Regions from separate parts of the Brucella oryzae genome, predicted to be linked through region 1. Evidence: predicted binding sites of a transcription regulator. Region 1 holds the regulator's gene; the other holds the start of a gene.

Region 1 (14,861 bases):
GGCCTGACGGAAAGGATTAAGTCATGTCCACCGACATTCTGCGTAAGATCGAGGCTTACAAGCGCGAAGAAATCGCCGCGGCCAAGACCGAGTGCACCGTCGCCGATTTGAAGGCACGTGCACAGGATCAGGAAGCGCCGCGCGGTTTTCTAAAAGCATTGGAGGCAAAACGCGCTGCCAATGAATTCGCGCTGATCGCCGAGATCAAGAAGGCAAGCCCATCAAAGGGCCTTATCCGCCCGGACTTCGATCCGCCAGCACTCGCAAAAGCCTATGCGGCTGGCGGTGCTGCATGTCTCTCCGTGCTGACGGATACGCCATCCTTTCAGGGAGCACCGGAGTTTCTGACAGCAGCTCGTAACGCTTGCAATCTCCCGGCCCTGCGCAAGGATTTTCTGTTCGATACATATCAGGTTCATGAAGCCCGTAGCTGGGGTGCTGACTGCATTCTGATCATTCTTGCAAGCGTCGATGACGATCTGGCAAAGGCGTTGGAAGAAACTGCATTCGAGCTTGGCATGGACGCACTCATCGAAGTGCACGACGAAACCGAGATGGAACGTGCGCTGAAGCTTTCATCCCGCCTACTCGGCGTCAATAACCGCAATTTGCGCACATTCGAGGTTGATCTCGCCGTTTCGGAACGTCTGTCGAAAATGGCACCTTCCGATCGTGTTCTGGTTGGTGAAAGCGGCATATTCACACACGAAGATTGCCTGCGTTTGGAAAAATCCGGAATCGGGACCTTCCTCATCGGCGAGAGCCTGATGCGCCAGGCTGATGTTGCGGCGGCTACCCGTGAACTCCTGACCGGCAGGGCCTGATCGATGACGTCCAAGCTCACCCATATCGACCAGACCGGTGCTGCCAATATGGTGGATGTTGGGGCGAAGGATGAAACTGAACGCCAAGCCGTAGCCGAAGGATCGGTCAGAATGAAGCCGGAAACGCTGGCGCTCATTCTGGAAGGCAATGCCGCGAAGGGTGACGTCATTGGCGCCGCGCGTCTGGCAGGCATCATGGCGGCAAAAAAGACTGCTGACCTGATTCCCCTCTGCCATCCGCTTATGCTGACCAAAATCTCTGTCGAAATCGAACCGGATCAGGCACTGCCCGGTCTGCGCGTTCGCGCACTCGCCAAGCTCAAAGGGCGCACTGGCGTGGAAATGGAAGCCCTCACCGCCGTTTCCGTCACATGTCTTACCATTTATGACATGGCCAAAGCCATCGACAAACATATGGAGATCGACGGCATCCGCGTTACCGAAAAAAGCGGCGGCAAATCCGGTGATTGGACGGCATAATCGCTGAACCTTGTTCTGGATCAATTCTTCCAGACAGGCTTTATGCTCTAAACGGGTCCACAATTCAGTTCGAGAGGAAACACCATGTCCCTTCTCCCGGTCGATGAAGCACTGGCCCGCATCCTGAAGTCTGCGGAACCGCACGGTAAAGAGCAAATCGCTTTGTCGGATGCAGGTGGGCGCGTGGTTGCAACACCTGTGTTGGCACATTTTCTACAGCCGCCTTTCGACGGCTCGGCAATGGATGGCTATGCCCTGATCGCCCCGGAGAACATCGCTTATCCTGTTGAGTTCGACATCATCGGCGAATCGGCAGCAGGCAATCGATTCGAAGGCGAATTGGGGATCGGACAGGCGGTCCGCATTTTTACCGGCGCGCCACTGCCCAAAGGCACAGACACAATTGTCATTCAAGAACACACCGAGCGTTCGGATGACCGGCTCACCGTTCATGAAGGAATAGAGCCAGGACGGCATATACGTCGCGCGGGCCTCGACTTTTCGCCCGGTAACGTCGTCATTTCGAGCGGACGAGAGCTGGACGCCGCCGCCCTATCGTTAGCCGCTGCAAGCGGCAATGCGAGAATCGATGTATTTCAAAAACCAAAGGCGGCAATCGTTGCGACCGGTGATGAGCTCGTCGCGCCGGGTGAAACACCCGGAATGGACCAGATTGTTGCATCGAACAGCGTCGGAATCGCTGAAATTATCAGGCGGGCTGGCGGCAGCCCGGAAGACAAAGGAATCATTCCAGATGATCCTGCCAAGATTGAACAGGCAATAGCAGATAGCCTGCAAAGCGGCATCGACATTCTGGTTACGATTGGCGGCGCGTCGGTCGGTGACCGAGATTTTGTGCACGGCGCGCTTCAAAAATTGGGCGTTAATCTCGATTTCTGGAAGATCGCCATGAGGCCGGGTAAGCCCCTGATGTATGGACACATCAGCGTGAACGGCAAAATCGTGCATATCATAGGCTTGCCCGGCAACCCTGTTTCCAGCCTCGTCTGCAGCCTCGTCTTTCTTCGACCGCTTGTCGCCAAGCTTGCCGGAACTAACTTCGACGCCGATATCCGGCCTGCAAAACTGGGCACTGTCCTGCCTGCGAATGACTACCGCCGCGATTATATCCGAGCCACGGTCGAATCAACTCCGGACGGAACACTGATAGCGAAGCCATTTCCAGTTCAGGATTCGTCTATGCTTTCGGCACTCGTCGGCTCAAAAGCGCTTCTCATCAGAGACGAGAACGCTCCCGCAGCCGCTCTCGGCGATGATTGTCGTGTCCTTATGCTCTAGATTCAGCATGTTATCTGCCATCACTAAAGCATGAGAAAACTGATCTAACTCACGATAGAATATATGTTATTCGGATCAGTATCTGAAGTAGCGCATAGATGATGCGCCCGTCCTGAAACAATCCGTTCAATCTCGTCTTGAGCGTTAATGCTTTTAAAACCATTGCAGAACAAGACTGGAACATATAGTGTTCGTTCTGGTTTTGTTTTTCTCAATTCTTGGCCGGGAGGGTGTCGCGCATGTTAACCCGTAAACAGCACGAGCTTCTGCTGTTCATTCATGAACGTCTAAAAGAAACGGGCATTCCACCGTCGTTCGATGAAATGAAGGAAGCGCTCGATCTGGCTTCGAAATCGGGTATCCATCGTCTGATCACCGCTCTGGAGGAGCGTGGCTTCATCCGTCGGCTGCCAAACCGGGCACGTGCACTTGAGGTCCTGCGTCTGCCGGATTCTATTGCTCCGGGACTCAACGCACAAAAGAAGTTCGCTCCCAGTGTTATCGAAGGCAGCCTGGGCAAAGCACCACCGCCGCCTTCACCGTCACGCCCTACCTCTGTTGCGACCAATGACGACACATCCGCAACAGTCTCTGTGCCAGTCATGGGGCGAATCGCTGCTGGTGTGCCTATTTCAGCCATCCAGAATCAGACGCATTCCCTGAGCCTTCCGCCAGAAATGATTGGCGCGGGTGAGCATTACGCTCTTGAGGTTAGAGGCGATTCAATGATCGATGCTGGAATTTTTGACGGAGATACGGTCATTATCAAGCGTGGCGAATCCGCAAATCCCGGTGAAATTGTGGTCGCTCTCGTCGATGACGAAGAAGCGACATTGAAGCGCTTTCGTCGCAAAGGTGCTTCCATCGCACTCGAAGCAGCCAACCCCGCCTATGAGACACGAATCTTTGGCCCCGACCGAGTGCGGGTTCAAGGCAAGCTTGTTGGCCTGATCCGCCGCTATTAGGGTGTTTCCAGCAAAGTGAAAAACGGCTTTGCGCAGGAAAATGCAAAGCAAAAAGATTGAGCGAAGGCATGGTTCTTTTAACTGGAAGCGCTCTATTATCATTCGCAGAGATTTGCGTTACGGTCTGCGCCGGATGAACAATTCACTGCATTTTTGGGCGGGCGGGGTTTTGGTTTGTATTCGCGCTCGGCCAAACCACGTGCCGGACGCGAATGGATGCGATGCATATGCCAGGGACGGCTCGGCGTATTGATTGCAAATGTTATTCGGCTGTCGCGTTGCAGATCAAATATTGGCTGTGTTACATCGACTTCCGTCGCTTCAGGAGAAACTATGGATAAAGCCTCAGGAGCTCGGTTTTGCTCCGGTGCTTTCCCGAGTCTTATCTCTACAGATCCCTTTAACGCCAGATCGCGTTTACTGATGCTCAGAGTCGTGGAGCGTCCACACGAAGCTTCTTTACCGGGAACAGCCAGAATGACCACATCGCCGATATTACAGGCGATTTCTTGCATTGCAACATCTGCTGTGTAGACCAATGTGCGACCATCGCGCAAACTGATCGTACATAATCCATCTTCGCATTCGAATCCGTCCACATCGGTTCGTTTTCTGTTTTTGCCCGATGGCGGTGCGATGAATTCTTCGACCAGATATGCGGTTTTCCAATTGTCGACTGTAAATTGCGACGGACGGCTCCGATTAACTGCAAATCTCCCATCAGTCAGTCGGACTCCCACCAGCTTGGCATCTTCTGATACCACAATGTCCGGAAAAGGCTCCCTGACGAAAGCAGCAAAACCAAGTACAATGAAGGGGAGTGCCAGCGCCTTCAATCTGGTCGACAGAACAACCGCCAGAACAAGCGCAATAGTCCACAAAACGAGAGTGAGTGCAGGCATTGCACCCGGATTGCCGTCAGGTGACCACGCCGCAACAAAGGCGGCAATATGTCTGACGGCGAAAATACCCCATCCCATGATCTGCAATGGTACCCAATCCAGTTGCAACGGCATCAGGACAAGACCGAAAACAGCAAATGGCATCACGAGAAGTGCGATTGCAGGCTCAGCGAGAACGTTCCCCACCAAGCCCAGCGGCGCAGTATTATTGAAATGATAAGCGGCAAAAATTCCGCTCGCCAATCCCGCGACGAGCGAAGTACCCGCCGCCGCAGTGACCGGCTTCAGGATTTTTCCCCCGAAACTATGAGTGGGCTTTCCACGCCTTTCCTTGCCGACATATTTTCTTGCATTACGCTCGCTCCACCACGCATATCCCGCGATCAGGGCGGCCGTAGCAGAAAAAGACATCTGAAAACTCGGCCCTAATATCTCATGCGGTGAAATGGCAATCATGGCAAGGGCTGCGATGGCGAGATTGCGCATGCTTATCGCAGCACGATCAACCAGCAAGGCTCCGAGCATGACTGCAATCATCACATAGCTTCGTTGCGCCGCAACATCGGCGCCCGACATGGCAAGATAAAAGGTGCAGCTCAAAAGGGAGAGAAAGGCTGCATATTTTTTCACGGGATGCCGCACACTGAAAGCCGGAAACAGCGCAAAGAGAGACCGCAGCGTCAGCATGACAACACCGGCAGCGAGCGCCATATGCAAACCGGAGATCGACAGAATATGTGCAAGGCCTGCTTTGCGCAGATCGTCATTGGTCTTTTCGCTGATCCCCGCACGCGTGCCCGCCACAAGCGCCGAAGCCACGCTTCCATCCTCTCCGCCGATAACCTCTTCAATCCGTTCGGAAACCCGAACACGCAACATGGCGATCCACTGAGAAATTTCCGCAGTCAGTTCGTCTGGCAGAGAAACCGCCGCCACTTTGGGTGTTCCGAGAAAAAAGCCATTGGCCCCGATACCATTGAAATAGGCGTGAAACGAAAAATCATAGTTGCCGGGGCGAACCGGACCCGACGGAATACGCAATCGCACGAAACCTGTAAGCCCGCTGCCGATCGACGTCGAGGCCGGAATATCCCTTGCATTGATACGAACGCGTTTTGGCGGAAAGCGAAGCTTCGGGCGCTCGGTCTGGAGGACATCGAGCGTTATCCGCCAGCTTCCATTATCCTGATATTCAAGCGCAACCACCCGGCCCGTTATACGTGTTGCGACATCGGAGCCCAGCATCGGCGTCGCACGCCGCTCTGTCTCCCATTTGCCGACTACAAGACCGGCCGACAACGCAATAGCGAACGCCATGCACTGCGCGGCGACATAATGCCTGCGCGTCGCAACTCGCAAGAGAATAGCAATTCCGAGCATGGACAGAAGCGGTGTCCATGCTGGCTCGAACGAAAGCGTAAAATAGATGATCGCGCCAATGCCGGCAAAAACCGGCAGCAAAAGAAAGAAGGCGCCGCGTCCGGCTTCAGTTTCGATTGCTGTCCTGATCTGTTCCCGAGCAATGAGGGGGACGGACAGGAGACGTTCACGCAGTTTGGGTGCGGGAGGCTGGACAGGCGCCGAATGTGCCGAAGGCCCTGTTTCATTGGAGGGCCACACTTCGGGCAACAGGGTGCGCACGAAACCATCGGGCATGTTCTTCACAAGCGCCCGTTCGTTTACATCACTCGCTTCCCTGATGCCTGTCATGCCCCCGCCTGACCGCAAAAGTTAGCCCAGACCGTCGAAATACCCCGAAAGAACAACGGCACATCGGTGCGAAAGAGATGCGAAACCCTTGCGCATGATGCTGCCTATGCTACATGAACCGCAGCCGAAATCGAGAGGGTTCTCATCACGAACCCCGATTACCTGCCGGGCATTCTCGCGCAGGCATTGGAATTCAAGTTCGCGCCTGTGTCTCCGGCATTCGCCGCTGCTCTAAAAAAGGCGCACGACATAGTGGAGCTATCATGTCGAAACCGGTTGTTACCCGTTTTGCCCCCTCTCCCACGGGGTATCTGCACATTGGTGGTGCGCGTACTGCCTTGTTCAACTGGCTTTATGCCAAGCACAATGGTGGCAAGATGCTGCTGCGCATCGAAGACACCGACCGGGAACGTTCCACAGACGCTGCGACGGCTGCCATTCTCGATGGCTTGACTTGGCTGGGCTTGGATTGGGATGGCGATGCCATCTCGCAGTTCGAACGCGCACCTCGCCATCGCGAAGTGGCGGAAGAACTCGTCGCTCTTGGCAAGGCATATTATTGTTATGCTACGCCAGCAGAGCTGGAAGAAATGCGTGAGAAAGCACGCGCTGAAGGCCGTCCACCGCGCTATGATGGTCGCTGGCGTGATCGCGATCCGTCTGAAGCGCCAGCTGGTGTAAAGCCGGTAATCCGGATCAAGGCCCCGCAGGAAGGCGAAACCCTCGTGCAGGACGCAGTGCAGGGCGACGTACGTTTCCCGAACAAGGATCTCGATGATTTCATCATTCTGCGATCCGATGGCACGCCGACTTACATGCATGCAGTCGTTGTCGACGATCACGATATGGGTGTGACACATATCATTCGCGGCGACGACCATTTGACAAATGCGGCGCGACAGACCGTCATCTACAATGCGATGGGTTGGGACATTCCTCAAATGTCGCATATCCCTCTTATTCATGGTGCGGACGGTGCAAAACTCTCCAAGCGTCATGGCGCCTTGGGTGTGGATGCCTACCGTGCGATGGGCTATTTGCCTGCAGCCCTGCGTAACTATCTCGTACGCCTCGGCTGGAGCCATGGCGACGACGAAATCATGTCGACCGAACAGATGATCGAATGGTTCGACGTGAAGGATATCAACAAGGGTGCGGCTCGCTTCGATTTTCAGAAGCTTGAGGCAATCAATGGCCTCTATATGCGCGCCAGCGACAACAAGGCGCTTTATGATGCGCTAATCGCTGTTCTGCCGGAAATCGAAGGTGGTAAAGAAATTGCCGACGCGTTGGATGAAAAGCGAAGAGCACAATTGCTCGCCGCTATGCCGGGCCTAAAGGATCGTGCCAAAACCTTGGTGGAACTGGCCGACGGGTCGAAGTTCATCTTCGCTGCCCGTCCTCTTGATCTGGATGAAAAGGCAGCCTCGCTTCTGAATGAAGAAGGCCGCGCAGTCCTTAAATCCGTGCTCCCGGATATAGAAGCAGCAGGCGAATGGACCGTTGAAGCTCTTGATGCAGTCATACGAACTCACGCAGAGAAAACCGGGCTGAAACTGGGCAAGATTGCACAGCCTCTACGCGCAGCATTGACCGGTCGCGCCACCTCTCCAGGTGTGTTCGACGTGCTTTTCGTCCTTGGACGTGAAGAGTCTCTAGGACGTATTCGCGATCAAATCGGTTAAGGTGGAAACATTCACGCTGACGTGACAAAACCGGCGTAAATAGTTCAAATTACGCATTGCATCACGAACCGTTTGGGATAGTTTGACGGGCAAAATCGTTAGGATAATGCGCGAAACGCTGATGGTCCCCGCAGGCCGGGACCATACAAGAGATAAAAGACAAATTATAACGACGATTACAATTCTGCCGTCGTGCGGGCGGCAAAGTGGACATGAAAGGAAACACGATGTCAGATAGGACAGCCAGCTTTACACTAGAAGGCAAAACATTCGACCTGCCTGTGCGACAAGGCACTGTCGGGCCAGACGTCGTTGATATCGGTCCACTCTACAAGAATTCCCAGATGTTCACCTACGATCCGGGCTTCACGTCCACGGCATCGTGCGAATCCAAGATCACTTACATCGATGGTGATGAAGGTACCCTGCTCTATCGCGGTTATCCGATCGATCAGCTCGCCGAGCATGGTGATTTTCTCGAAACCTGCTACCTGCTTCTCTACGGCGAGCTGCCGACCACAACCCAGAAATCTGACTTCGACTATCGTGTTACGCGCCACACGATGATTCACGAACAGATGACGAAATTCTTTACCGGTTTCCGTCGTGACGCCCATCCCATGGCTGTGATGGTCGGTTGCGTTGGTGCAATGTCGGCTTTCTATCATGACTCGACCGACATTACCGATCCACATCAGCGTATGGTCGCTTCCATTCGCCTGATCGCCAAGGTTCCGACACTCGCCGCTATGGCCTACAAGTACCATATCGGTCAGCCGTTCATGTACCCCAAGAACGACCTAGATTTCGCATCGAATTTCCTGCACATGTGCTTTGGCGTTCCATGTGAAGATTACAAGGTCAATCCGGTTCTGGCTCGCGCGATGGACCGTATTTTCATCCTCCATGCGGATCATGAGCAGAACGCCTCGACCTCGACCGTACGTCTTGCCGGTTCGTCAGGCGCTAATCCCTTTGCATGTATTGCTGCAGGCGTTGCCTGCCTCTGGGGTCCGGCCCATGGCGGTGCAAACGAAGCTGCGCTCAACATGCTGGCGGAAATCGGTTCCGTTGACCGCATTCCAGAATTCATTGCCCGTGCCAAGGACAAGAACGATCCGTTCCGCCTGATGGGCTTCGGCCACCGCGTCTACAAGAACTACGATCCGCGCGCCAAGATCATGCAGAAGACCTGCCATGAGGTTCTGGGCGAACTCGGAATCAAGGACGATCCATTGCTCGACGTCGCAATGGAACTCGAAAAGATCGCCCTGACGGACGAATACTTCATCGAGAAGAAGCTCTACCCGAACATCGACTTCTATTCCGGCATCACCCTGAAGGCTCTCGGTTTCCCGACCGAAATGTTCACCGTTCTGTTTGCGCTCGCCCGTACCGTCGGCTGGGTCGCTCAGTGGAAGGAAATGATCGAGGATCCGCAGCAGAAAATCGGCCGTCCGCGCCAGCTTTATACCGGCGCTGCCGAACGCGATTACGTGCCGCTCGCAAAGCGTAAATAAGCACCAGAGCTACAAGAAAACCCCGGTTGCCAAAAGCAACCGGGTTTTTTCATGTCTTTATCGCATCGACAAATCAGCGCGTGGAAACGCCTGCCAGTTCCAGAATGACCCGCGCTCCAATCTCGCCGGACGGCTGCTCCGTCGCCATGATCGAAGCCACCCTGTCAAACCCATCCAGTTGCGCCTGGCGCGCCGATCCGGGCCGCATCAGCCGCTCGAGATTGCGGGCAAGCATTCCCGGACGAACAAACTCATTGAAATATTCAGGCACGACTGGTTCATCGGCGATGATATTGGGCAGGGCCGCACTCCAGATCGTAATCTTCGGCATCAGAAACTTGCGCGCAAACCAATCCGCCTTATAGGAAAGCACACTTGGAATGCGCGACAGTGCCAGTTCCAGCGAAACCGTGCCGGAAGCAGCAAGCGCAGCATCTGCTCTGGAAAAGGCTTTCCATTTTTCTTCATCGCCCGGCACAATGAGCGGTTTGACGGCCCAGTTCTTGGAAAGATCCCGCACCATTTCCTCAATGCGGGGCAATGTGGGCAGAATGACATCGAGCTTTTCAACCCGAGCGGCAAGTTCGCCGACCGCCTGTCCGAATGGCTCCATGAGCATCTGGATTTCCGTGCGACGAGAACCCGGCAAAACAAGCAATGTCTTCCGGGATTCGTCCGTTCGCTGCGCCTCAAGGGCTTTTTGCTCGGCGCGTGCCTGCACTATCGGCTCATAGCTCGATAGACGGTGTCCCACATAGGTGGCATCCGGCCCGCTCAACCGCTGCATGACCTCGACTTCAAACGGAAGGATCGTCAGCACGTGATCAAAATAGGCCTTCATCGCCCGTGCGCGTTGCGGTCGCCACGCCCACACACTCGGCGCGATATATTTCACGATCGGAATTGACGGATTTGCAGCCCTGATTTTTCTGGCAACACGATGTGTAAATTCGGGACTATCGATCAGCAGGACGCAATCCGGCTTCTCCGCAACAATGCGCTGCGCTGTCTGCCTGATACGCAGCATCAGGCCCGGCAAATTCTTGAGAATTGCTCCCAATCCCATAAGGGCAATCTCGTGTGGGTCAAAGAAAGATTTCAGCCCCCGGGCTGCAAGGTGATCGCCACCGACCCCCACAATATCGACCAGACGGTCCGTCTGGTCTCGCAGCGCATCAATCAGATCAGCGCCAAGAAGATCACCGGATTCTTCACCGGCCACGATTGCTATTTTCAACGGCCGGCTGGTAGTGCTCACTTCCTACTGTCCTTTCTCTCGCGACTGACCGTCTCTATAAAGAGGCCTTTATCGTTTGCCGCAGCGATGGTTTCTCCAAAGCCTAGAATGAATGTCCTGCCCGCCTCAACCGCTATTCCTAACAATCCAGCCTGCGCTGCATTATCTACCGTCGAGATACCAATAGTCGGAAGGTCTGCCCTCTCATCCTGTTGCGGCTTCGCCATCTTGACCAGCACGCCGCCGCGGCGCGGTATGCGGCCAGCAGCCCGCAACTCGCGCACACGCTCAATCATTTGGTCTGTTCCTTCAGCTCCTTCAAGCGCCACGACACGCCCACCAACTGCAATTGCGCCCTGCCCGACATCGAGATCGCCCAATCGAAGCGCAGACTCCATCGCGAGTTCAAGATTACGACGCTCTCGGGCGTCTGGCACCTTTCGAGTCAAAACTTGAGCCGGTGATGGCGAAAGCAAATCAGGGACGACCTCATGAGATCCGACAACTTTGAAACCAAAGGATTCCAGCAGCCCAATGAACGCACGCAACAAAGCATCATCGCCTTGCCCCAGTGCACGCAAAACGTATGGCACCGCACGTAAAGTAGGCCAGTCAAACTTCAGGTCGCTGACATGGGGTCTGTTAGTCACTCCACCAGCAAGGACAACCCGATCCACACCGGCAGCCTTCATCGACCGCACGAGCTTTGCAAACTCTACGATCGAAATTTCCTGATGTTCGTATTTGTAAAGTAGCGGGTCAGCTTCTCCTCGCAATGGTACGAGGAAAGGCGACTTCCCTGCAACTGCGAGGGCTTCGGCCACATTGATCGGCAGCAGGCCGTTGCCGGCGATAATCGCAACACGCCCCGCATTACCTGCGAGACGCGTCATTTGCTCAATCTTCGCCGCTGTCATGCCCGGCCCCACCATGGACCGCATCGAGCGGAGGTGTACAATAGGCACGCTTGGTATCGACATTGATGAAATCGATCATGTCAATGACAGCCGGAGAGTCCGGTATGGCAATCAGAACGTCCCTGGCACGGTCCCGAATTGGTTTTGTGCGATCGAACAGCATCCGAACAGCGTGACGGAGATTATGAATCTCTTTACGTTCCATACCCGAGCGCTTCATGCCGATGATGTTCAATCCACCAAGATGGGCATGCACACCAATCGCCATACCATAAGGGATAAGATCGCTTACAACAGCAGCCATACCGCCAACGAAAGCGTGGTGCCCAATGCGCACAAACTGATGTATAGCCGCACCGCCTCCCAGAATAGCGTGGTGTCCAATTGTTGTGTGACCGCCAATCATCACGTTGTTGGAGAATGTAACGTAATCGCCAATATCGCAGTCATGGGCTACATGCGCATAGGCCAGGAACGAGCAGTTATCGCCTACCGAAGTATAACCCCGCGCACTGTCCGACCCCTTGTGCATGGTTACGCCTTCGCGGATAAGGCAGTTCGCGCCGATATTCAGCTTGGTAGGGCCCCCCTTATGCTTGTTGTTCTGCGGATCACATCCCAGAACGGCATGTGGATAAACCTTTCCCCCTGCGCCGAGCGCCGTCGCACCGGTTACCACGACGTGGCTCATTAATTCCGAATTGTCGCCGATGACGGCGCCAGCCTGAATGTGACAGAAGGGGCCGACAGACACACCCTGCCCCAGTTCCACACCCTGCTCTACCAGAGCGGTGGGGTGAATGAATGTTTCTTTCATTGAGATGCTCACTGGCTTTCTTCAGCTGTGCTGATCATGGCAGCGACTTCAGCTTCCGCAACCTTTACACCATCAACTTCTGCAACGCATTCATATTTCGAGATATTTGCACGCTGCTTGATCTTCTTTACGTGAAGTAGAAGTCGATCACCCGGTATAACCGGACGACGGAATTTCGCATTGTCTATGGTCATGAAATATACCACGCCAGGACGTCCGGTTTTGCGCTGAAGCAGCGATATAGCACCAGCTGTCTGTGCCATGGCTTCGACGATCAACACGCCTGGCATGATCGGCTTTTCAGGGAAGTGGCCCGTGAAATGCGGCTCGTTGATTGTCACATTCTTGATGCCCGTCGCAGAGACATCACCGTCGATGTCGACAATCCGGTCGATCAGCAAAAACGGATAGCGATGCGGCAACACTGCCAGAAGATCCTGGATATCTGCTGCTTCCAGCTTTGTCTGATTTGCATCACTCATCAGAGGATTGTTCCTTTCTCGATTGCCCGATGCTGCGTATGTTCGCAATATCGCGAAACCACTGCTTGATAGGCCGCGCAGGAATACCACCCCAGCGTTCCCCATCGGGTATGTCATTCATAACACCGCTCGCTGCGGCAACCTGCACACGCGAACCGATAATCAAATGATCGGCAAGTCCCACGCGCCCGCCCAGCATTGTCTGATCGCCAATGACACAACTGCCGGAAATACCGCAATGTGCGGCCACGATACAAAAACGACCAATCCGCACGTTATGCGCAATCTGAACCAGATTATCGATCTTTGTGCCTTCGCCGATAACCGTGTCATTCAACGAACCGCGATCAATCGTGGTATTGGCGCCAATTTCGACATTGTCTTGAATGATGACGCGGCCAAGCTGGGGAACCTTCTCCAAACCGGCAGGACCCGGAACATAACCGAAACCATCCTGTCCAATCCGGACACCCGGATGGAGAGAAACTTGATTACCAATGAAAGCGCATTGGACGGTGACGCCTGGGCCAATATAACTATTGCGCCCGATCTGGCTGCCTTCGCCAATAACCGCCGTTGAGGCGATCAGCGTCCCGCTGCCAACAGTTACTCCCTTGCCAAGGACTGCGCCCGCCTCGACGGTTGCGCCATCTTCAATATACGCAGTCGAATGAATAATCGCCGCTGGAGAAACGCCTGTTTCTCCAAACCAACTGACAGGTCTGACGGATGCTGGAAACAGCATTCGGCCAACAGATGCGAAATCCCGTTGCGGATTACGCGTAACCAGTGCCGCTATATGCGACGGCACACTGTTTACAAGAGCTTCCGTGCAGAGAACGCCCGCAGCATTAATAGAAGAAAGACCGTCGGCATTCTTCTTACCCTCAACGAATGCAAGCGAATCGTCTGTCGCATCCTTTAACGATGAAAGACGCGCGACGGAACGCGGCGCAAGCTTCGGATCGCGAAGGCTTGCACCGGTAAAATCTGCTATATCGCCAATCGTGAGTTCACGCGAAGGCGCGAAAAAAACAGGATCTGCCATCAAAACACTTTCTTTCCCGGGGTTGTTATACCCCGGGAAAAGGCAAATCTATTAGAACTTGGTCGAAACACCGAAGTTGAAGTTCTGCACCTTGTCGGTATCAGCCTTCGCAATCGGGAACGCATAATCGAAGCGCAGAGGACCGAACGGCGAGGCCCACATCAAGCTTACACCTGCCGAAGCGCGAAGTTTCTTGTCGTCGCCAAGAGCGCCTGGGGTATTATTGCCGTAAAGTGTTGCTGCATCCGCAAACAGAGCACCACGAATACCGAGGCTTTCCGGAACGAGCGGCATCGGGAACTGAACTTCAGCCGTACCGTTGAAATAGGTCGTGCCACCCAGCCAGTAGCGTCTACCGCTGTCAGAATCCTGATAAGGGCCGATGCCGTTAAACTTGAAGCCGCGAATAATGTCCGAATTGTTCTTGAACAAATCGAAGATGCGAACGCCGTCATCTCCAAACTCGTGGATATACCCACCACCCACGCCCAGCATACCGACAATATCGGCTTCCTGCGAAAGCGTCTTGTAGTAGTTAGCCTTGGCGGTCGTCTTGATATACTTCGCATCGCCACCGAGACCAGCAAACTCCTGAGTGAACTTGCCATAAAGACCATCATGCGGGTTCTTCATGTCGTCGATGGAGTTATAGGTCAGCGAATAGCTGATCGAAGAACGAAGCCACGGACTATGTTCAGCTGCCTCAAGCAAAGCAGGGGCATAAAAATCATCTCGGTTCGAACGGAACAGGTCATACTTTTCCTGAACCAGATTATACGCGATACCTGCCGAGAAATTGTCCGTGATCGGCAGACCGAAACGGATGGTGCCGCCGGTCTGTTCGACGTCGTAATCGTCATTCACGCGGTACGTGCGACGGAATACATCGAAACCAGCCGAAAGACGGTACCCGAGGAAATATGGTTCGGTGAACGACAGGCCGTAATTGCGCATATCGTCCTGACCGGCACCCGC
Region 2 (14,861 bases), on a different contig from region 1:
GATGGCTGGCAGAAGGTCGACGGACGCGAGGCGATTGCCAAAAGCTTCAAGTTCAAGGATTTCAACGCCGCCTTCGGTTTCATGGCGCGCGCAGCGCTCCATGCCGAAAAGCTCGACCATCACCCCGAATGGTTCAATGTCTACAATCGCGTCGATGTCACGCTCGCCACCCATAGCGAGAACGGTATTACGGAACTCGACATCAGGCTTGCGCACAAGATGAACGCCTTGGCCTGATTTTAAAGCTTTGAGATATATACGTAAATCTTCCGGCGGTCATAGTTGAAGCTGCCGTCAGGGTTGCGGCTGGAATAGGGAAGAACGCGGGTAAGATTAACGCGATCCTGCCAGTTTTGTCCGAGTTTGCCGCCATGGACGCCACGGATATGGACATCGCCAAGCGAAATGGCGGCATGGAAAATATGCCCGGCCTGGACATCATAGAAGCCGATTGCCTGACCGAAAGGCAGTGCCGAATAACCGTTCCATTGTTCGCCTGCCCTGAAATTCAGGATGGGTATCCAGTTCTGGCTCGATGTGCCGCGCAGCGTGTTGAGCGAAATTCCGGCACCGAAGAGAAACCGCAGATAGACGGCGGCATCGTAGCATCCCGCCTCGAACAGATCGACGGTGATGTAATTATCTTCACTTCCCGCCGCCAGCAGCTGGTTGCCGCGAAACAGCCGTGTTGAACGGTCGCTGCGGATGAAGTTTTCCCCATAGCCGGTCAAATGCATCAAAACCTCCATTCATTCTGCACCTGCTTTGCCGCGCGTCCAAAACGCTTCGGAAGCGATCCGATCGAATCTGTATTTTGGGGATTTGATGAGAGCGTTGTAGCTGATGGTTGTTGCAGGTGACCGGGATGATGGAATCATCATGGTCTTGCAAGGGCGGTCAAAACTCCCCATTTTTATCCGGTCGTAGCCCACAATCGGAACGGCAGGAGTTGAACGAGAATGGATGACGTCAGAATCGGTGAAATCCTCGAACCCGGCAGTGAGAGCGAATTCAAGAAGCGCAGCGAACGGGTGAAGAATGGATTCTGGAAGGCCGCGCGCCGCGCCGGCCGCATGGTGCCGTTCATGGATGAGGTGGTTGCAGCCTATTATTGTGCACTCGACCAGAAGACACCGACACGCGTGCGCATGACGCTGATGGCAGCGCTCGCCTATTTCGTGCTGCCGTTCGACGCCATCCCCGATATTCTGGCCGGTATCGGCTTCACCGATGACGTTGCCGTGCTGATGGCAGCGCTCACCGCCGTTCGTGCCCACATCACGCCTGCGCACCGGCTCGCCGCGAAGCAGGCGCTGGAGGATGAGGGAGTAAGGGAGTAAGGGAGTAAGGGAGGCCGTTCACAGCTATGTGATCCTGACGACCCCACAATCAATTATACTCGTTTTTCTTCTTATTCCCCTACTCCCTTATTCCCCTATTCCCTTAACATACCGCCTTACTGACGCCGCTTTCTTTTCATTCAACTGGAACCAAGGGATGGCGGGGCGACTTGGCTGCTCATTCAAGTTTTCTTTCGAAACTTCACCGTTTGGTAACCCAGATTAAGGCAATTTAATCGGCAACTGAGCGGGACGGCGTGATGAACGGCGGCATCCCGATATTCAAGTTTGAAGCAAACGAAAGAGAACCGGTAAAAACCAATGCTTGGAAAATCGATCGTCGCGGCTTCTGTGTTCATGATTGGGATGGCGGGCTCGGCACTCGCCCAGACCCCGAGCCAGATCAGCCAGTTCAACGCCTGGGGCGCCTATAGCTATCAGTCGGGCAACGGCAAGGTCTGCTATGTCCTCTCCGTACCGACCGAAAAGGCCCCGGCCAACGTCGATCACGGCGACAACTTCTTCCTCGTGAGCCAGAAGCCCGGACAGAACATCTCGTTCGAGCCGCAATTCATGGCCGGTTACGACCTCAACACCAATGCGAAGGTCGTCGTGACCGTCGGCAATCGCAGCTTCAACATGTTCGTCAACGGCAAGTCCGGCTGGATGGAAAATGCAGCGGAAGAGCCGCAGCTCATCGCGGCCATGCGCGGCGGTTCCGACATGAAGGTGCAGGCACAGTCGAAACGCGGCACCAAGACCAGCTATACCTATTCGCTGAAGGGCATTTCCGCAGCCCTTGCCGCAATCCAGAAGTGCAAATAGTTTGCACAGTTGAATAGAGTTTCAAAGCCCGGATCGCTCCGGGCTTTTTCTTTACCCTGCGCACGCATGGCACCCCGGATGTCATGTGGCCGGATTTCATGTGGCCGGATTTCATGTGGGATGACGAATGCGATATTGTGTGCTAAGAGCGCGCGCAACAGGGGTCGAAAAGCCAAGTGCCGGACCCTATTTATCCATGCATTCGGGCCAGATTATCTGGCGAAGCTTATCGACGCGCTTCAGCCGTCGTCTCCAACAGTTGAAAACAGATGTCCATTTCGTTCGACCTTACCATTGATGATACGCGCGACCAGCTTGCCCGCCATGCGCGCGCCAGCCTGGAGGCAAAGCCGTCGCTGATCGGCATGTCGCGCGAGGAAATGGCCGAAGCGCTGATAAAGGTCGGCGTGCCGGAGCGTCAGGTGAAGATGCGCATCAGCCAGCTCTGGCATTGGCTTTATGTGCGCGGCGTTTCCGATTTTGCCGACATGCGCAATATTTCCAAGGATCTGCGTAGCCTTCTGGCGCAGCATTTCACCATTCAGCGCCCCGAAGTGGTCGAAGAACAGATTTCGCAGGACGGCACCCGCAAGTGGCTGTTCCGCTTTCCGCCGCGGGGCGCCGGTCGCCCGGTCGAAATCGAAAGCGTCTATATTCCCGAAGAAGGTCGCGGCACGCTCTGCGTTTCCTCGCAGGTCGGCTGCACGCTCACCTGTTCCTTCTGCCATACCGGCACGCAGAAGCTGGTGCGCAACCTGACCTCGGAAGAAATTCTGGCGCAGCTTTTGACCGCCCGCGACCGGCTTGGCGACTTCCCGGACAAGGACACGCCCGACGGCGCCATGGTGCCTGCCGAGGGCCGCAAGATCACCAATATCGTGATGATGGGCATGGGCGAGCCGCTCTATAATTTCGAGGAAGTGAAGAAGGCCCTGCTGATTGCCTCCGATGGCGACGGCCTGTCCCTTTCCAAGCGCCGCATCACGCTTTCGACCTCCGGTGTCGTGCCGGAAATCTATCGCACCGGCGACGAGATCGGCGTCATGCTCGCCATTTCGCTGCATGCCGTGCGCGACGAATTGCGCGACATTCTGGTGCCGATCAACAAGAAATATCCGCTGGCCGAGCTCATCAAGGCCTGCCGCGAATATCCGGGCCTGTCCAATGCCAAGCGCATCACCTTCGAATATGTGATGCTGAAAGACATCAATGACAGCCTTGAGGATGCCAAGCTTCTGGTGAAGCTGTTGCAGGGCATTCCGGCCAAGATCAATCTGATCCCGTTCAACCCGTGGCCCGGCACCAATTACCAGTGCTCGGAATGGGAGCAGATCGAGAAATTTGCCGATTATGTGAACGCGGCAGGCTATGCATCGCCGATCCGCACTCCGCGCGGCCGCGACATTCTTGCCGCCTGCGGCCAGCTCAAGTCGGAATCGGAGCGCATGCGCAAGAGCGAGCGCCTTGCGCTCGAAGCCATGATGATTGCCGGGCATGGCGAATAACGGGGCGAATAAACCGATGGGTGAGCGCGCTTGAACGATACTTTCGACTACATAACGCGCTTCGTCATCGTGGTATTCGGCTATTGCTGCGGTGTGTTGACGGCAGGCTGGTTTCTGGCCGCCATCCTTTTCCGCACCCTCGGCGTCGATTCCTTCATGAACGACTTCGTCATGATGGCAAGCGATATGGATGCCGGTTCGTTCTTTGCAGCCACCAGCTTCTGGAGCGCCGTCTTCGTCGGCGGTTTTGCTCTTGCAGCAATGGCTGGCGGGTTCAGCTTTGTGCCCGCCCTCATCCTCATCATTCTGGCGGAAGCACGCGGTTACAAATCGTCGCTGTTCTATTGCGTTGCGGGCGCCCTGATCGGGCTTGCCGCAGCAGGCGCATCGCTTCCGTTCAGCGATGGAAGGAGCGTGCCGGAAAGCTCGCTCTGGATCGCAGCCATAGCGGGGGCCGGTGTCGTCGGCAGCTTCGTCTACTGGCTGCTGGCAGGGCGCAATGCCGGGCGGCTTTTATCCCGCCCGACAGACTGATTTTTTATTACTTCGCCTGCGCGGTGATGATCTTCAGCGCAAAGGCCGAGAATACGCCCGCAAACATCCAGTCCACGATGCGCGTCACGGTCGGGTTCTTCTTCAGAAGCCCGGCAAAGCGATCAGCCGCCACCACCATCGGAATGGTGAAGGGCAGCGCCATCGGAATGAACGACAGGCCGAGAAAGAACAATTTGCCCATGGCATGGGGGTCATGCGCGGAGACGAACTGCGGCAGGAAGGTCATGTTGAACAGAATGATCTTCGGGTTGAGAAGATTGATGCCGAGACCCGTCAGCCAGTTCTGGAACAGCGTATGTTTCTTGCCGCCATTCTTTTCCGGCGAGAAGGCCGATCCCTTGCGGATCGCCTGCACGGCCAGCCAGACCAGATAGCCCGCCCCCACCACTTTGAGCGCCGTAAAGGCTGTCGGCGACGCCAGAATGAGCGCCGAAAGACCGAGCGCCACCATGGTAGTATGAATGACGATACCGGTGCTGGCACCAGCCATGCAGGCAAAGCCTGCAGCCTTGCCTTCGGACAGGGCGCGCCCGACGAAAAGCGTCATGTCGGGACCGGGCGTGATGGAAAGGATCGCGGTTGCTATCGCGAACTGGACAAAAATCGTCCATTCGGGAATGAAGGTCAGGTTTGTCAGAAAAGACATCGAAATGTGCTCCAAGAGATGGCGCACGCTAGAATAATTTCCCGGCAAATGAAACAGTCGAATGGAGACAGAAATGCTGCTGATCATAGGGACCGTCCGCCTGCCGCCGGAAAATCTTGACCGTGCACGCGAGGCCATGCAGCGCATGATCTTGGCCAGCCGCGCGGAGGATGGCTGCGTGGACTATGGCTACGCCGAAGACATCCTTGAACCGGGTCTCATCCATGTGAAGGAGATGTGGCGCGACCGTGCTTCGCTCGACCGGCATTTCGCCTCCGCCCATATTGCCGAATGGCGCGCGACATGGCCCGAGCTCGGTATCGGCGACCGCAATCTCGTTGTTTATGAAGTTGGCGAACCACAGATCACGTAATACCAAAACTCGATGAGTTTGACTCATCGAGTTTTGGTTAAGCCCGTGCGGCGACTGAGCATTTTCAGGGCGTGATGCGTTAGCATCTCAGCGCCCTAGTATAATACGCATGAGTTTTCGCGATAAGTCGCAGCTCGTCGGCTTGCACGCTGCTTGGCAACTGATAAAAGAACTACGGACAAATTTTGGGCGCCGCTCTGGAGCGCCTGATGAGACGGAAGTTTATTATGAGCAAGTGGAAAGACGTTAAGAAAGTCGTTCTCGCCTATTCGGGCGGCCTCGACACCTCGATCATCCTGAAGTGGCTTCAGACGGAACTCGGCGCGGAAGTCGTGACTTTCACTGCCGATCTCGGTCAGGGCGAAGAACTTGAGCCGGCCCGCAAGAAGGCGGAAATGCTGGGCATCAAGGAAATCTTCATCGAGGACGTGCGCGAAGAATTCGTGCGCGATTTCGTTTTCCCGATGTTCCGCGCCAATGCCGTCTATGAAGGCGTCTATCTGCTTGGCACCTCGATTGCCCGCCCGCTGATCTCCAAGCACCTGATCGACATCGCCAGAAAGACCGGCGCCGATGCCATCGCACACGGCGCAACCGGAAAGGGCAACGACCAGGTTCGTTTCGAGCTTTCGGCCTATGCGCTGAACCCGGATATCAAGATCATCGCCCCATGGCGCGACTGGTCGTTCAAGAGCCGCACGCATCTGCTCGAATTCGCCGAACAGCACCAGATTCCGGTTGCGAAAGACAAGAAGGGCGAAGCGCCGTTCTCCGTCGACGCCAACCTGCTGCACTCCTCGTCCGAGGGCAAGGTTCTGGAAGATCCGGCGCAGGAAGCTCCGGAATATGTGCATATGCGCACCATTTCGCCGGAAACCGCGCCCGACAAGGCAACGATCATCAAGATCGGTTTTGAAAAGGGCGATGCCGTTTCCATCAATGGGGAGCGCCTGTCGCCTGCGACGCTTCTTGCCAAGCTCAACGATTATGGCCGCGACAACGGCATTGGCCGTCTCGACCTCGTGGAAAACCGCTTCGTCGGCATGAAGTCGCGCGGCGTCTACGAAACGCCGGGCGGCACGATCCTGCTGGCAGCGCACCGCGCCATCGAATCGATCACGCTCGACCGCGGCGCGGCGCACCTGAAAGACGAGTTGATGCCGCGTTATGCGGAACTGATCTATTACGGCTTCTGGTTCTCGCCGGAACGCGAAATGCTGCAGGCGGCAATTGATCACAGCCAGCGCCATGTCGAAGGCGAAGTCACGCTCAAGCTCTACAAGGGCAATGTGATGGTGATCGGTCGCGAATCGGACAAGTCGCTCTATTCCGACAAGCTCGTCACCTTCGAAGACGATCAGGGTGCTTACGACCAGAAGGACGCAGCGGGCTTCATCAAGCTCAATGCACTGCGCCTGCGCACGCTTGCCGCTCGTGATCGCAAATAAAACCCGAATAACCTGCGATTTAAAAAACGCCCTTCCGGAAAACCGGGAGGGCGTTTTTCTTGCAATTTTTTCCTTGCGAAATCGACCCGTTCAGATCGCCGCAAGTGCCTCAGAGAGGCCCTTAAGCGGTGCGCGAAGCGAAATCCGGTTGGATCGTCCTTGCACATCCGTGAAGCTGTAGGAAATCTCTGGCGCGCTGCCTTTTGAAATATAGCCGCGCATGCGCGGCCCTACTGGCAGATAAGACACACAAACATTCCGGTCGCATCCTGTGGTCTGGATTTTGATGGGCGCAGTCTTGTCAGCAAATTCGAGCTGGATGTCTTTTCCGACACCGACGATGGGCGGCACCCGGATAATCATGAAGGGCTTGCCTTCTTCAGTCGCAGCCAGTGACCAGCTCCATACCGTCACACCCTTATCGTGGACGATCGTCTGCGAGATGTTGCAAACCCGCTTTTTGATTTTCAGATTTTCGTCGCAAATCTGCGTCCAGTTTTGAAAAGGCCGGATGATACGGCGATACTGCCCCACCGGAACGCCGTCCGGAATGGCGATATCGGCGGGTTTGATGGCAAAACCGGGAGGCATCGTAAAAGCCTGCGGCGGCTGTAACGGCAGGCGATTCTGTTTTCCCTTTTGCCCGGCGGCAACGCCGCCGGGCAAAAAAGCCAGAGTCAGGCAGGATAATACCAGACACATCCTGCCGATCCGATATGTCGCAAGCATAGGCATGCGGCCTTAGTTGAAAGTATAGCTCAGGCCGACGCCACCGCCGACATTGCCGCCTGCGGTCGTCATCGAGACGTTGGTACGGAACTTGGAATCCTGGCTGGTGTAACCAAGGCCCATGGCAAAGGCGCCTTCATTGCGCCAGACGCCGCCGCCAATGGCCGCGCTGAGCTTGCCCGGCCTGTCGTCATAACGCAGCGACGCCGCAGCAAGACCGATTGCCGCAGCCTGCCGGGCTTCCTTGCGGACTGCACCGATATCCTGGCTCAGCATCCCAAACTTGGTGTCGGTATAGGCATTGGCTTCACCGACGGCCCGCGTCATCTGCTGGTCCGTATAGGTGTTTGCTTCACCCAATGTCTTGATGGACTGCATATCCGAATAGACATTCGCCTTGGCCAGTGTCGAAGACGCGGTATTCTGAAGCTGGCCGACATTAACCGCATCGTTACGCTTCACGCCATTCGCGACATTGGACAAGACAACCGGTGCGTTGGAGTCTCCTCCCTCCATAGAAACAGAACCGCCATTCAGCGTTACAGAGTCCGCCCGTGTCCCATCTGGATTCGTATCATATTTAACCGCATCGTTTGCCAGTTTTGAAACGCCTGCAGCCAGATTGTTGACAGCCTGATTGGTGGCAAAAAGCTGTGACCCGTTCACCGCATCCGTGGATGCCGCATCCAGACGACCTGCGGCAAGGTTCGTTATGGTGCGTTCCTGACCCGCCGACCCAATCGACACGGTGGCAATCGGCGTGGCACCAGCAAAGTTGAACACTTCACCATTGATGGTAGTGTTCGCCGAGCCTACAGCCTGTTCCGTTACCGAGTTCGATCCCAATGCGACGTCGTTCAGGTTGGACGCTTTGCTCGCGTCACCAATCGCAACTGTTCCCTCCTCTTGAGCAGAGCTACTCGAACCCAGTGCAGTGCTTCCAAAACCCGCTGCGGACGCTTTTCCACCTATCGCCGTTGCCCATCCGCCAGCTGCCTCTGCCTCAGTACCGAGCGCAACTCCGGCCCATTGGCTGGCATTCGCGTCAATACCAGTCGCAATAGAAAATGTACCCAAGGCGGAAGCGGTATTGCCAATGGCTATTGCGGATTGTCCATCAGTTGTCGCATCCTGACCAACTGCGATAGAGCCGTGTTTTTTAGCACTCGCACCCTGACCTGCAGCCACAGCAACATCACCTTCTGCGGTAGCACCATCAGCGGCCCAAGCGTTTTCTCCCTTTGTTACAGCATCTTCCGCATGCGCGACGCCAGCAACAAATGGAAAAATACACAACGATGCCATAAGTATATTTTTATTTAATAATTTAATTTTATTCGAATTCTTCATAGTAAACCCTGTAATTTCAACTTAAATAAATTTAATCTAATATATACCCTACATATAAAATCCACCCCTCTCTCGATTAGTTCTAATGACCTACAAAAATAATCAATAATCACATAAATTTTATTTCCTAGACCCATAGTGGGGAAGCTATTTCGAGGCTGGAAGTAAGATAAAAATCAAACTTCTCCCTAATTTTCTGTCGGCGCTTGACTCTTGTCTGACTCGATTCAATATTGGAACAAATAGAGAACATATTGATAGGGATTCTGACGTGAGCGGCATCGACATCGCGGCGCTGCGGCGCATGGTGACAGTCATTGAAGGAAACAGCTCGCAAGGCAGTCTTTCAGGCGAAAAGGCCGCGGGCTTCGGGCGGGCGCACAGTTTCACGCTGGGCCTTGCCGGGGCAGATGCCGCCTTTCCGCATGGCCTTGCAGGTGATGCGCTGCATGAGGTTTTTGCCGAAAACCCCGGCGCGCATATGGCCGCAACCGGCTTTGCACTCGCCTTTGTCACCCGCGCGGCAGAACGTGCAACAGCCCCCCGGCGCCCGATCATCTGGATCGAGGAAGAAACCGCCTCAAACGAGTATGGCGGGCTTTATCCGCCGGGGCTTCACGCCTTCGGGATCGATCCCGCACGACTTTTGATCGTGCGCTGTCCCACGGCGCAGGATGTGCTGAAAGCGGCCAATGATGCGCTGGAAGCCGGAAGCGGCGGCACGGCCTCGCATCTGGTTTCCGGCATTGTCGCCTCGATCAGCGGCCAGCCGAAATGCCTCGACCTCACCGCCTCGCGGCGTCTGCTGCTTGCAACCGAAACCGCGCAACTGCCCGTCATCCTGCTCCGAAGCCACCGGACGGCTGTGCAAAGCGCTGCTGTCAGCCGCTGGCGGGTGGCGCCCGCCCCATCCCGTTCAAGCGGAGCGAACGCACCCGGCAAGCCTGTCTTTTCGGCGGTTCTTGAACGCAATCGCCACGGCACATGCGGGCAATGGATCATGGAATGGAACAATGAAACCCTTGAATTTGGCACAAGAGAACGGGACGGCAGAACGTCTGTTCCTCGCCCTCTGGTTTCCGTTTCTGCCGACCGATCGGCTTCGCCGCGCCGTTCCGCCTGACGGCAAACCGCACCTGCCTTTGGTTGTGATCGAGCGCACGGCCAATGCGCTGCGCCTGACGGCGGTGGATGGTGAAGCGGCAAGGCTCGGCCTTTTTCCCGGCATGGTGCTAACCGATGCGCGCGCCCGCGTGGAAAGGCTTGATGTGGCAGCGGCCGCGCCGGAACAGGATGCGGCGCTTTTAAAGCGCCTTGCCCATTGGTGCGAACGCTACACGCCGCTTGTCGCCTTCGATCTGCCGCATGGGCTGATGCTGGACATAACCGGCTGCGCGCATCTGTTCGGCGGGCTTGCCGCCATGCGCGTCGACGCAATCCGGCGTCTGGAACGCGCCGGGCTGCACGTGCAGGCAGCGATTGCCGATAACAGTTTTGCCGCGCGGCTTCTGGCACGCGGAACGAAGGGTGGCCTGTTCAGCAGGACAGAGGCCGACCGGCTGCTCCCCCGCCTGCCGCTCTCTGCGCTTGAACTGACGCAAGCTGCCGAAACCGGCCTCAAGCGCGCCGGATTGAAACGGATCGGCGATGTGATGGGACTTCCGCGCTCCGCCCTCACCGCCCGCTTCGGCAGCGATCTTGCCACCAGGCTCGACCGGCTGGCGCGGCGTGAGCGCGCGCCGATTTCCCCCTTGCGCATCCTGCCGCTCACCCTTGCCGAACGCCGCCTGTCAGAGCCGGTGACGGCAATGGAACTGGTGGAACATATATTGCGGGAACTGGCGCAGGCGCTGTTTGAGCAGCTTGAAATGGAAGGCAAGGGCGCGCTTCTGATCGAGGCGTCATTCTTCCGGGTCGATGGCGAGGTGCGCCATATCCGTATCGAAACCGGCCAGCCCTTGCGCAACGACAAGGTTTTCCTGCGTCTTGCGCGCGAAAGGCTCGATGCGCTCACCGACCCGCTTGATGCCGGTTTCGGCTTCGATATGATCCGGCTGGCAGCGCTGCGCAGCGCGGCGGTGGCCCAGCGCCAGACGGGCCTCGACCAGTATGAGGAAGACCAAGCAGGGTTCGGCCAGCTGGTCGACCGACTTTCGGCGCGGCTTGGACAGGACCGCGTTCTCGTCTCCTTTCCGCGCGACACGCATATCCCAGAACGGGCCTTTGGCCTCGTCCCTGCCTTGCATGGATGGCGAAAAACCGAAGCCGATTATCGCAGCCAGGCGGAACTGCCGGGCGACCCGCCAGCGCGCCCCATCAAGCTGTTTCGCCCGCCACAACCAATCGAAAGCGTGGCGGAAGTGCCCGACAGTCCGCCTTCGTTTTTTCTGTGGCGGCGGGTGCGTCATCAGGTTCGCCTTGCCGAAGGGCCGGAACGGATCGAGCCGGAATGGTGGCTCGCAATCGGTCAGAACGTGCCGGAACTGCGCGATTATTACCGGGTGGAGGATGAGACCGGCCAGCGTTTCTGGATTTTTCGCGAGGGGCTTTATGACGGCGCCAATCATCCGCGCTGGTTTCTGCATGGGCTGTTCGCGTGATGGCTCCTTATTTTGAAATAGCTGCTGCCAGCAATTTTTCCTTCCTTTGCGGTGCATCGCATCCGCAGGAGCTGGTCGCGCGTGCGCATGCGCTTGGCCTGTCCGGTATCGGCATTGCCGACCGCAACACGCTGGCCGGTGTGGTGCGCGCCCATGCGGAATGGAAGGAGATTCGCAAGAAAAGCGATTTCCGGCTTTTCATCGGCTGCCGCCTGTCCTTCACCGACGGCACGCCGGATATGGTCGTCTATCCGCGTGATCGCGCTGCCTATGGGCAATTGTGCCGCCTGCTGACGGAGGGCAAGCAGCGCGCCGCCATCAAGGGCGAATGCCATCTCGAATGGGCCGACCTCCTGTTTCGCGCGCGGCAGTTCCAGATCGCGGTCTTTCCGCCTGACGAAGACAGGCCGGATTTTGCCGCACGCCTGACGGAGATTGCGCAAGCTGCCCCCGGCTCCGTCTGGCTGGCGCTCGCCATGCCGCATCAAGGCCATGACGGACGCCGCGCAGAACGCAGCGCCCGTTTTGCCGCACAGGCAGGCGTGCCGCTCATCGCCACCAATGACGTGCTCTATCACCATCCCAACCGCCGCGCGCTTCAGGACGTGCTGACGGCCACGCGCCATCACACCACGGTTTTCGCAGCCGGGCGGCTTCTGGAAAAGAATGCCGAGCGCCACCTAAAACCGCCAGAGGAAATGCTGCGGCTGTTCCGCGATTATCCTGAAGCTGTCGCGGCGACCGCCGATTTCGTCGCGCCCATCACCTTCCAGCTTGATGATCTGAAATATGCCTATCCCGATGAGCCCATCCCGCCCGGCAAGACGGCACGGCAGCATCTGCACGATCTCACCTGGGAAGGCGCGGCGCGCCATTACGGCGCGGACACGATCCCGCCAAAGGTGCAGGGCCTCATCAACAAGGAACTGGCGCTGATCGCCCAGCTTGAATACGAGCCCTATTTTCTCACCGTCTATGACATTGTGAACTATGCCCGCCGAGAAAAAATTCTGTGTCAGGGGCGCGGTTCGGCGGCCAATTCCGTCGTCTGTTTCTGCCTTGGCATTACCGGCGTGAACCCGACGGAAGTGGACCTCCTGTTCGAGCGCTTCATCTCCGCCGAGCGCCAGGAACCGCCGGATATCGACGTCGATTTCGAGCATGAGCGGCGCGAAGAGGTGATGCAATATGTCTATGACCGTTATTCGAGAGATCGCGCGGCCATTGTCGCGACCGTCATCAGCTATCGGTCCCGCAGCGCGATCCGCGATGTCGGCAAGGCGCTGGGGCTGACCGAAGACGTGACGGCGGCGCTTGCCAATACGGTCTGGGGCATATCGGGCGGCGGCATCGACAAGCAGCATATCAGGCAGGCGGGTCTCGACCCCGACAACCCCATCATCCGGCGCGCGGTGGAACTGGCCATCACGCTGATCGGCTTTCCGCGTCACCTGTCGCAGCATGTCGGCGGCTTCGTGCTCACCCGCGACCGGCTGGACGAAACCGTGCCCATCGGCCCGGCGGCGATGGAAGACCGCTCCTTCATCGAATGGGACAAGGACGATATCGACGAGGTGGGGCTGATGAAGGTCGATGTGCTGTCGCTCGGCATGCTCACCTGCATCCGCAAGGCCTTTGATCTCATTCACCAGCACAAGCCGCAACTTTATGGTGGCGAGAAGCTGACGCTGGCAACCGTGGAGCAGGGCGACAAAGCCGTCTACGACATGCTGTGCAAGGGGGATTCGCTCGGCGTGTTTCAAGTGGAAAGCCGGGCCCAGATGAACATGTTGCCACGCCTGCGTCCGCAAGAGTTCTATGATCTTGTCATCGAGGTCGCCATCGTGCGTCCCGGCCCCATTCAGGGTGACATGGTGCATCCTTATCTGAGGCGGCGAAACGGACAGGAACCCTGCACCTTGCCATCGCCTTCGCCGGAACATGGCCCTCCCGACGAGTTGCTACAAATTCTCGGCAAGACCAAGGGTGTGCCGCTGTTTCAGGAACAGGCGATGCGTATCGCCATGGAGGCTGCAAAATTTACGCCCGAAGAAGCCAACCAGTTGCGCCGCGCCATGGCCACTTTCCGCAAGATGGGCACCATTCATACGATGGAGACAAAGATGATCGACGGCATGGTCAATCGTGGCTACGACCGGACCTTTGCCGAAAACTGCTTCAACCAGATCAAGGGGTTCGGCGAATATGGCTTCCCTGAAAGTCATGCGGCAAGCTTCGCGCATCTGGTCTATATTTCCGCCTGGATCAAGTGCCATCACCCGGAAGTGTTCGCCGCAGCCCTTCTCAATTCCCAACCCATGGGTTTTTACGCCCCCGCCCAGATCGTGCGCGATGCCCGCGAACATGGCGTGACGGTGCTGCCCGTCGATGTGAACTTCAGCCAGTGGGACAATATTCTGGAGGAAACACCCGACGTTCACCTGGCGCTCCGGCTCGGCTTTCGCCAGATCGATGGTTTTTCCAAGGAGGACGTAAAGCTTCTGATTGCCGATCGGCAGGAGCCTTACCGCACCATTGAAGACATGCATCGGCGGCTTCGGCTCGACCGGCGCGCCTTCACGCTTCTGGCGGATGCCGATGCCTTCGGCTCGCTCGATATCGACCGCCGCGCAGCACTTTGGGCCGTGCGCCGTCTACCCAACGACGAAACCCTGCCGCTGTTCCGCGCCGCCGCAACCAGCGAGCTGGCGGAAGAGCCGCGCACGAAGCTTCCTGAAATGGCCGCATCCGAGCATGTGATTGCCGATTACGAGACGACCCGGCTCTCGCTGAAAGGGCATCCGCTGCAATATCTGCGCGAGGGGCTTGCAGCGGAAGGCGTTTCAACCTGCCGCGCGGTTCAGGAAGGCGCCGACGGACGCCGCATGAAAGTGGCGGGCGTCGTCACCGTGCGCCAGCGCCCCGGCAGCGCCAAGGGTGTGGTGTTCCTCACCATTGAGGATGAAACCGGCATCGCCAATATTGTCGTCTGGCCGAAAATCATGAAGGTGTTTCGCCGCGAAGTCATGGGCGCGCGGCTGATCCATATCGAAGGCCGCATCCAGCGCAGCCCCGAAGGGGTCGTGCATCTGGTGGCATCAAAACTGCAGGACCGTTCGGCAGCGCTGATCGAAATGAGCGGACGCGAAGCCCAACGCCTCGTCGCTCCGTCGCAAATGGCGCATCATCCGCGCAATGTTAGAATAATGCCGAACTCGCGAGACTTTCATTGAGCAATCACGCGCTCCGAAGCCCGTTCGCTATTTTGGCTATGACGCGACGAAAATGGTGCAATTCGAGAACCGGAGCGGAGTGTACTTTAAGGTACATGAGCAACGGAAGCGCAGAAGTGCGCCATTTGCAGACCGTCAGAGCCGAAATAGAGCGGGCTTCAGTTCCATGCGCCAACGAAAAACACCGCGCAATAATGCAGCGCTGCGCCCACCACGACAAAGCCGTGCCAGATGGCATTCTGAAACCGCAGACGCTC

What was found. Region 1 encodes LexA, which represses DNA repair genes until DNA is damaged. Its sites were predicted from a motif close to TGTTCNNNNTGTGTTCNG; they were not measured.
Region 2: JNC70_RS02970 (ImuA family protein) is a predicted target of LexA. The motif match lies at 9,006-9,023, and genes of this name have one in related genera.

The regions. Positions count from the first base shown of each region.
Region 1 is NZ_JBHEEO010000008.1:155,423-170,283, forward strand. Features, by position in the region: gene trpD (anthranilate phosphoribosyltransferase) at 1-7, shown strand, start outside; gene trpC (indole-3-glycerol phosphate synthase TrpC) at 24-824, shown strand; gene moaC (cyclic pyranopterin monophosphate synthase MoaC) at 828-1,304, shown strand; gene JNC70_RS11065 (molybdopterin molybdotransferase MoeA) at 1,389-2,603, shown strand; gene lexA (transcriptional repressor LexA) at 2,843-3,568, shown strand; gene JNC70_RS11075 (ComEC/Rec2 family competence protein) at 3,667-6,180, opposite strand; gene gltX (glutamate--tRNA ligase) at 6,444-7,865, shown strand; gene gltA (citrate synthase) at 8,093-9,385, shown strand; gene lpxB (lipid-A-disaccharide synthase) at 9,459-10,643, opposite strand; gene JNC70_RS11095 (LpxI family protein) at 10,640-11,539, opposite strand; gene lpxA (acyl-ACP--UDP-N-acetylglucosamine O-acyltransferase) at 11,520-12,356, opposite strand; gene fabZ (3-hydroxyacyl-ACP dehydratase FabZ) at 12,365-12,838, opposite strand; gene lpxD (UDP-3-O-(3-hydroxymyristoyl)glucosamine N-acyltransferase) at 12,831-13,886, opposite strand; gene bamA (outer membrane protein assembly factor BamA) at 13,938-14,861, opposite strand, start outside.
Region 2 is NZ_JBHEEO010000002.1:228,589-243,449, forward strand. Features, by position in the region: gene JNC70_RS02915 (4a-hydroxytetrahydrobiopterin dehydratase) at 1-237, shown strand, start outside; gene JNC70_RS02920 (hypothetical protein) at 240-737, opposite strand; gene JNC70_RS02925 (YkvA family protein) at 960-1,340, shown strand; gene JNC70_RS02930 (invasion associated locus B family protein) at 1,662-2,165, shown strand; gene rlmN (dual-specificity RNA methyltransferase RlmN) at 2,435-3,670, shown strand; gene JNC70_RS02940 (hypothetical protein) at 3,701-4,204, shown strand; gene JNC70_RS02945 (LysE family translocator) at 4,212-4,871, opposite strand; gene JNC70_RS02950 (putative quinol monooxygenase) at 4,945-5,244, shown strand; gene JNC70_RS02955 (argininosuccinate synthase) at 5,472-6,692, shown strand; gene JNC70_RS02960 (invasion associated locus B family protein) at 6,783-7,394, opposite strand; partial or broken gene JNC70_RS02965 (YadA-like family protein) at 7,434-8,375, opposite strand; partial or broken gene JNC70_RS22845 (hypothetical protein) at 8,478-8,771, opposite strand; gene JNC70_RS02970 (ImuA family protein) at 9,043-9,894, shown strand; gene JNC70_RS02975 (Y-family DNA polymerase) at 9,920-11,371, shown strand; gene JNC70_RS02980 (error-prone DNA polymerase) at 11,371-14,604, shown strand; gene trhA (PAQR family membrane homeostasis protein TrhA) at 14,763-14,861, opposite strand, start outside.